DNA from 2 places in the Shouchella rhizosphaerae genome. Region 2 is predicted to be linked to the other one. Evidence: a T-box and tRNA genes for the amino acid it is inferred to sense, from the RefSeq annotation. Region 2 holds a T-box; the other holds one or more tRNA genes.
What was found. The T-box of region 2 lies ahead of thrS (threonine--tRNA ligase). A T-box ahead of a tRNA ligase gene usually reads a tRNA of that ligase, here a tRNA-Thr.
Positions count from the first base shown of each region.

Region 1: it has a tRNA-Thr gene. The T-box ahead of thrS (threonine--tRNA ligase) is inferred to sense a tRNA for this amino acid. The anticodon was not compared.

Region 1 covers NZ_CP144921.1:2,059,460-2,063,675, reverse strand. Annotated here, with positions in the region: gene V5G21_RS10380 (SpaA isopeptide-forming pilin-related protein) at 1-1,092, opposite strand, end outside; tRNA gene V5G21_RS10375 (tRNA-Thr) at 1,698-1,770, opposite strand; tRNA gene V5G21_RS10370 (tRNA-Asn) at 1,778-1,852, opposite strand; rRNA gene rrf (5S ribosomal RNA) at 1,875-1,990, opposite strand; rRNA gene V5G21_RS10360 (23S ribosomal RNA) at 2,338-4,216, opposite strand, start outside.
Region 2 covers NZ_CP144921.1:1,688,487-1,692,702, reverse strand. Annotated here, with positions in the region: gene V5G21_RS08475 (hypothetical protein) at 24-692, opposite strand; gene V5G21_RS08470 (AraC family transcriptional regulator) at 1,182-1,595, shown strand; T-box leader at 1,845-2,068, shown strand; T-box leader at 2,108-2,333, shown strand; gene thrS (threonine--tRNA ligase) at 2,387-4,216, shown strand, end outside.

The DNA.
Region 1 (4,216 bases), 370 kb from region 2:
ATCCGCTTCAAATGAGGCTTGCACGCCAAGCTCTGTACCATTAGCCATCAAACCATTTGTTGTCGCCAATTTGATAATATTTTCATACGTTTGACCTGCTTGTAACCGTTCAAATTGATACACTAACTGGCTTGTTTCCGAATCAAATGTTGGTTCTACACCAGCTATTCTTAATTCTGATAACGATTGATTAAAGGTCACTTCATTTGAAAGTGGCAAATCGATTGTTATTCTTGCATTCGTGTATTCTGTAATAGAACCGGTTGTTTTAAACACTAACTTATAAGCTGCATCGTTCCCAGCCAAGACACTCGCATTCAATGGTGAAATATCAATATCTACATTTAAATCTCCTGCCATTGGTGTAAAGATAGGCTTATCTTGATCTTCATTACTCTCTTCTTCATGTTGATTTGTTTCTTCTTGCTGTTGGGATTCTGTTTCACTGTTTGTGGGTGAGGATTCTTCTTGATTATCACCATTTGTTTCATCAGCGTAATTGTCTTCAGATTTATTTTCTTCTAGTTGTTCATCCTCATTTAAGTTATCTGACTCTGGTTGATCCGAATGGTTTTTTTCAAATTCTTCTACTTCCGCTTCCGTATCAAGTTCTTCTAAATCTTCATTCCCACTGGAACTATCCGATTCCACGGAAACCTTAAACTCTACAATTTCAGTGCCACCGTCTTCAAATTGGCCTCTAACTTGTAGAATATTATCGCCTACATTGAACCCTGTTAAAATGATATTTTCAGAGATTGGAGACCCTTTTTCTTTCGGGATATTTAAACGATTCTCCTCATAATGATACGTAATTTCACTATTAGAATTTAACTCTTTCGTGCTCTCTTCATCATATTCAATTCCTTTTGGAAGAACAAGCTCCAAATTGTTTAAATCCGAGTAGTCTGTTACTACATTAAGAATAACTTGTTCTTGGGTTGGTGTCCCTTCAACAGAGATATCAAGTTCGTTCTCAAACTTTCTTTCCGAAGCTTCCGTTAACCCAACTTGTCCAAACGGCAAGAAAAGAATTAAGAAAATAAGCATTACTATAAAGCCTTTTCTTATGTTACCCTTCTGCTTTCTCATAGAGCCCTCCTTAAATAAAATTAATAACTATATAGAGCCTTACATGCTATTAAGCGTCAATAGATGCGTTATTAGCCCATATATTTACACAAAATCATAACATCGTTAAAAAATCTGTCAAATTATACATAGTAATATCATCTTATCAAGATAAGTTAATTGTAAAAATAAGAATTTTATATAGTTCTAAATAATCATTTTGCATAACTTATTATGATGTTCTCTACAGCATTTACTGAAAAGCTATTTTTAGTGCGTAGCCTGTATTAAAAGTTAAATTACCAACCTAAATTGCTCTTGTTATAACAAGGATTAATTAATTCTATAGTAAGTTAATCTCACTTTAATATATATTGAAATAAAACTCACGAAAATAGATAAAAATGGTAAAAAAGAAGTGCTTTGGACTTGTGTGTTTTATACTTTTTTTATGTGGTATTTTATAAGTGAATTTGAGAATTCGTTTCCTTGTTTTTTTAGTTGATATCCGTCATCCATTTTATGTGGTTTGGCTGAAGGACTCGCAATGTTTCATAGGAAAACTTTTGGTTTAAAAACAAAAAAGCTTCTCCATCGACGGAGAAACTTTATTATCAGTATAAGAAAGCTTCCAAGCGGACTTGAACCGCTGACCCCCACCTTACCATGGTGGTGCTCTACCGACTGAGCTATGGAAGCACAAAAATGGCTCCACAGGCAGGATTCGAACCTGCGACCGATCGGTTAACAGCCGATAGCTCTACCACTGAGCTACTGTGGAACGAAAAAAATATATAGAAAAAGCCCGGCAACGTCCTACTCTCGCAGGAGGAAGCCTCCAACTACCATCGGCGCAAAAGAGCTTAACGACCGTGTTCGGCATGGGAACGGGTGTGACCTCTTTGCCATTGTCACCGGACTCTACTTGACTTCAGATAAGCGGCGAATCTCTTCGTCTCGTTCGTGATTCTTCTTCAGTCACGTACATTTGTACGCTCCTTCAGTCGAACACTTCCAATCCTCGACCTTCTTGCTTCTCTTTGTCAATCGTTTAAGCTTCGGATTTCTTCGTCCAGTTCGTGTCTCTCAGTCAGTCACGTACGTTTGGGTACGCACCCTTCTTCGAGCACTCCTGTCCTCGAACTCCTCGCTTCTCTGACTTCAGAATAAGCGGCGAATCTCTTCGTCTGCTCTGAAGTGTAAGTATGGAAAGAATCGGTGATTCTTTCAAAACTAAATCCGAAATACTCAAGTGTCAAGAATGTATAGGATAAGTCCTCGACCGATTAGTATCAGTCCGCTCCACGTGTCGCCACGCTTCCACTTCTGACCTATCAACCTCATCATCTCTAAGGGGTCTTACTGGCTTACGCCATGGGAAATCTCATCTTGAGGGGGGCTTCATGCTTAGATGCTTTCAGCACTTATCCCGTCCATACGTAGCTACCCAGCGATGCTCCTGGCGGAACAACTGGTACACCAGCGGTATGTCCATCCCGGTCCTCTCGTACTAAGGACAGCTCCTCTCAAATTTCCTACGCCCGCGACGGATAGGGACCGAACTGTCTCACGACGTTCTGAACCCAGCTCGCGTGCCGCTTTAATGGGCGAACAGCCCAACCCTTGGGACCTACTTCAGCCCCAGGATGCGACGAGCCGACATCGAGGTGCCAAACCTCCCCGTCGATGTGGACTCTTGGGGGAGATAAGCCTGTTATCCCCAGGGTAGCTTTTATCCGTTGAGCGACGGCCCTTCCATACGGCACCGCCGGATCACTAAGCCCGACTTTCGTCCCTGCTCGACTTGTAGGTCTCGCAGTCAAGCTCCCTTCTGCCTTTGCACTCTACGAATGATTTCCAACCATTCTGAGGGAACCTTTGGGCGCCTCCGTTACTGTTTAGGAGGCGACCGCCCCAGTCAAACTGCCCACCTGACAATGTCCCTGGCCCGGATCACGGGTCGAGGTTAGAATGCCAGCACCATCAGGGTAGTATCCCACCGACGCCTCCACCGAAGCTAGCGCTCCGGTTTCCAAGGCTCCTACCTATCCTGTACAGATGATACCAACACTCACTATCAAGCTACAGTAAAGCTCCATGGGGTCTTTCCGTCCTGTCGCGGGTAACCTGCATCTTCACAGGTACTATAATTTCACCGGGTCTCTCGTTGAGACAGTATCCAAGTCGTTGCACCATTCGTGCGGGTCGGAACTTACCCGACAAGGAATTTCGCTACCTTAGGACCGTTATAGTTACGGCCGCCGTTTACTGGGGCTTCAATTCAGAGCTTCTCACCATTTGGGATGACCCTTCCTCTTAACCTTCCAGCACCGGGCAGGTGTCAGCCCCTATACTTCGCCTTACGGCTTCGCAGAGACCTGTGTTTTTGCTAAACAGTCGCTTGGATCCTTTCACTGCGGCTCTCTCGGGCGGTTAACCCTACTAGAGCACCCCTTCTCCCGAAGTTACGGGGTCATTTTGCCGAGTTCCTTAACGAGAGTTCTCCCGAGCGTCTTAGAATTCTCTTCTCGCCTACCTGTGTCGGTTTGCGGTACGGGCACCTGTATTCTCACTAGAGGCTTTTCTCGGCAGCGGAGGATCAGGGATTTCGGACCCGAAGGTCCTTCACGGTCACAGCTCAGCCTTACGGAACACGGATTTGCCTATGTTCCAGCCTCGCATGCTTCGACGCGCACAGCCAGCGGCGCGCTCACCCTACCTTTCTGCGTCCCCCCATCGTTCAAACGAATACGAGGTGGTACAGGAATATCAACCTGTTGTCCATCGCCTACGCCTTTCGGCCTCGGCTTAGGTCCCGACTAACCCTGAGCGGACGAGCCTTCCTCAGGAAACCTTGGGCTTTCGACGGATAGGATTCTCACCTATCTTTTCGCTACTCATACCGGCATTCTCACTTCCAAGCACTCCACCAGTCCTCACGATCTGGCTTCGCTGTCCTTGGAACGCTCCCCTACCCAATCCCATACGGGATTGCCATAGCTTCGGTGATACGTTTAGCCCCGGTACATTTTCGGCGCAGAGTCACTCGACCAGTGAGCTATTACGCACTCTTTCAATGATGGCTGCTTCTAAGCCAACATCCTGGTTGTCTGGGCAACTCCACATCCTTTTCCACTTAACGTAT
Region 2 (4,216 bases):
GTCTTAAGGCCATTTAAATTCACCTACTTTTGGAAGCGAATGCTTTGAATAAGTGTATTGAAAAAGCGGCTTTCTTGTTCATTGTTGATGGTACATGTTTCTTCTTCCTTGCAATATAACTCATAATCAACAACCATGAATTCTTTAAGGTCAGGGCTTTGAACCAACGCAAAATATTGATTAGCAGAGTGCGTTGCCGGATCGTAAGTTACGCCTCTTTTTCCTTCCAAGGTATAGTAGGAAGAGCCGTAATAGATCGTTGCAGTTTCTGTTTGAAGTTCTTCATACTGGTCATTAAACCCAAAGTCTTTTAGTAGAATTTGTAATTGTATCTCAGCATCATGTTCTATCATATTGCCACGGTACTTTAATTGAATAAATCCCCAGTACTCTTTTTCGTTAGAATGTGATTGATCTTCATGGATATTGAGAAATTCAAAATGGTCTTTACTTTTGTAACCAACAGGATCATCCTCAATATAATACCCCGCGGGAAACCACATGGAAAAGTTGTTTTTTTCGGATTGAAAATAATGGAACCCGTCATCAGTTTCGACCTCTGGGTCAAGAAAGCTACTCGTAAAATCATCTGTTAAGGCAATATCGTCTGAACCGTTGAGTGCGAACGCCATGGCGACCCCTCCTCCTAATGCAATCAAGACAACGATCGGAATCCAAATGCCTTTTTTCATCATCCATCCCACCTTCGCTCCCGCCATGTGGTGTTTAGTTTTATCATAGAAAAGACAAAGGGAAAATTCCACTAGTACCCGCAATAAATGGAAAAACGGCGCTTTAGGCATAGTGAAATAGTCTTCATTTTTAAACGTGTTGTTAAAAATGGAGTTAAGGTTTAGGGGGAAAGCAACTGAGTGTGATGGGGAAGTTTTGTGTCGCATTCTAACCGTGGATTGCGAAGGTTGGTCTCATGGCCCATCTCTTTTTCACCTCCTTTTTGAAGCGAATGTTTTGAATACGGTTCATTATTGTCCGTCATTATGGGCGGTGGTGAACTATCTCTTTTCCCTTTTCAACTAACGGCCTTTGTTTAGAGACTAATGGATTAATTAAACTAATATATCAGAAATAGTTTTAAAAAATAGCTTGAAAAATATTTTAAATCGGATTACTTTATCTAAGAAAGGAGAATTAAAATATGAAAAGAATTACCTGAATCCAGGATTGCTTATTTCCGAAATATTGGGGAGTATGGTGAAAAGCAAAACAAAAAATTAATGGAGAATTTTAAAAAGTGGGCAAAATTAAATGGTGTGTTTAATGATTCTATAATTTTAGGCATACCGCGAGATAACCCAGAGATTACTCCTAAAGAGGAGTGTCGTTATGATGTTTGCGTTGTTATAAATAAAGATTTTAATGTGACAAAACCAGCTCATATTGGAGAATTTTCTGGTGGGAAATACGCTGTTTTTTTGCTTGACCATACAAAAGAGGCAGTCAGTGAATTTTGGGGCAATATTTTTTCTGAGATCGAAAGAAATAATCTATCAATAAGAGAACAACCAATTATAGAAAGATATACTTCACAAATGATTGATAATCATTTGTGTGAAATATTAGTTCCTATACAGTAACGAAGCGGGGACATTCCTACTTTCTATTTAAAGGACGAAAAACTGATACACCTACTATGTATTTCAGATCTAACTGCAGAAACCACCAAAAGAAAATGACACAGATATGATGTTTAAACGTTATAACTTTAATATCCTATTAATTTTGAAATTTATTTAAATTGGATCTACAAAAAGCGAAAAGAAGGGTTGCGGTTAGGAGACATTTACTGTATCATGTAAAACAATTTAATGTTATCGTTTGATTTTTTAAAAGCACTGATAAGGACATGAGTTACTTTTTACGGTTTCCAGAGAGGGAAGGAGAGCTGAAATCTTCCTAACGCAGGAGAGTAACTTACCACCTTTGAGCTGTATTGGAGAATGAAGTACCCAATACCGTCTATGCTACGTTACAGCACCAGAGCCGTAAGTTCTCTTTTTACTTATGGGAAATTGGGTGGAACCACGGGTAGAACGCACTCGTCCCTTCTTGGGGGATGAGTGCGTTTTTGTGTTTTGACAATTACAAAGCAAGAGCGATGAAAAGGACAGGAATTATTTTTACGGTTTTCAGAGAGGGAAGGGTAAGCTGTGATCTTCCTAGCTTAGGAAAATAATTTACCACCTTTGAGCTGTATTGGGGAACTTAGTATCTAATACCGTTTATGCTACGTTACAGCACCAAAGCCATAAGTTTTTCTTTTTAGCTTATGGGAAATTGGGTGGAACCACGGGTAGAACGCACTCGTCCCTTCTTGAGGGATGGGTGTGTTTTTATTTTATTTACTTTAAAAGGAGTGTTTCTTGTTATGAGTGAACCATTAATAGCTATTGAATTTCCAGATGGAAAGAGCAAGCAATTTCCGCAAGGTGTAACACTGGCTGAACTTGCACAATCCATTAGTCCGAGTCTTTACAAAAAAACGATTGTTGGATGTATAAATGGTGTTCCTTCCGATTTAGCATGTCCAATCACAGAAAACGCTCATATTTCCTTATATGATGTCGCTTCAAAAGAAGGAATAGAAGTGCTTCGTCATTCAACAGCCCACTTATTGGCACATGCATTAAAGCGATTATACCCGGCTGTTCATTTAGGAGTGGGTCCTGTCATCGGAGATGGATTTTTTTATGACGTTGCGTTGGACCAACCGATTACCGTCGGTGATTTGCTAAGAATTGAACAGATGATGAAGCAAATCATTAAAGAGGACATGGAGATAACACGTAAGGAAGTTACGCGCGAAAAAGCTAAACAGTTGTTCAAACAGGACCCTTTAAAACTTGAGTTGCTTGAAGATATACCGCCAGATGAAACAGTGACTGTGTACGAACAAGGTGATTTTTATGATTTATGTCGTGGTCCTCATATACCTTCAACAGGCAAAATCAAGCATTTTAAGTTAACGAAAGTGTCTGGTGCATATTGGCGGGGCAATAGCGATAATCAAATGCTTCAACGTATTTACGGTGTTGCGTTTGCGACAAAAGATGAGTTACAAGATTATTTTGCCTTTCTAGAGGAAGCTGAAAAGAGAAATCACCGTAAGCTTGGAAAAGAGCTGGAATTGTTCATGTTCTCAGAAGAAGCTCCAGGAATGCCTTTCTATCTTGCCAATGGTCAAATTATCCGAAATGAGCTTGAATCTTTTTTGCGAAATCTTCAAGCCAAATACGACTATAAAGAAGTTCGCACGCCGATCATGATGAATCAACGGCTATGGGAACAATCTGGTCACTGGGATCATTACAAAGAGAATATGTATTTTACACAAGTGGATGAGCAACAATTTGCGCTAAAACCAATGAATTGTCCTGGCCATATGCTCATTTTTAAAAACGGGCTGCATTCGTACCGAGATTTACCAATTCGCATGGCAGAGTTTGGTCAAGTGCATCGTCATGAATTCAGTGGTGCCTTGAATGGTTTATTGCGTGTCCGTACATTTTGCCAAGATGATGCCCACATTTTCGTAACACCGCAACAAATTGAAGAGGAAATCACACTTGCATTAAAAATAATCGACCATGTCTACCAAGTATTTGGGTTTAAGTACGAAATTGAATTATCGACACGTCCAGATGATTTTATGGGGAGTGAACACCTTTGGGAGCAGGCTGAAACTGCTTTAGAGAATGTACTGCAAAAACTTAATTATGCTTATAAAGTCAATGAAGGCGATGGGGCGTTTTATGGTCCGAAAATTGATATTCACATAAAAGATGCCATTCAGCGCAGCCACCAATGCGCCACGGTTCAACTTGATTTCCAACTACCTGAAAAGTTTGATTTAACTTATATAGATAAACAAAACGAAAAAAAGCGTCCAGTTGTTATTCACCGAGCTGTATTTGGTTCAATTGACCGTTTTTTAGGAATTTTAATCGAACATTTTGCAGGTGCTTTTCCTGTTTGGCTTGCGCCGGTACAAGTACAAATTGTCCCGGTTTCCCACGTTCACTTAGACTATTGTTTAACGATACAATCAGAACTAAAACAAGTAGGGGTAAGGGTAAACATTGATGAAAGTGATGAAAAACTAGGTTACAAAATTAGAAAAGCACAAATGCAAAAAATCCCTTGCACGATCGTGCTAGGTGACAACGAATTAAAAGAAGAAACAGTCACGGTTAGACAG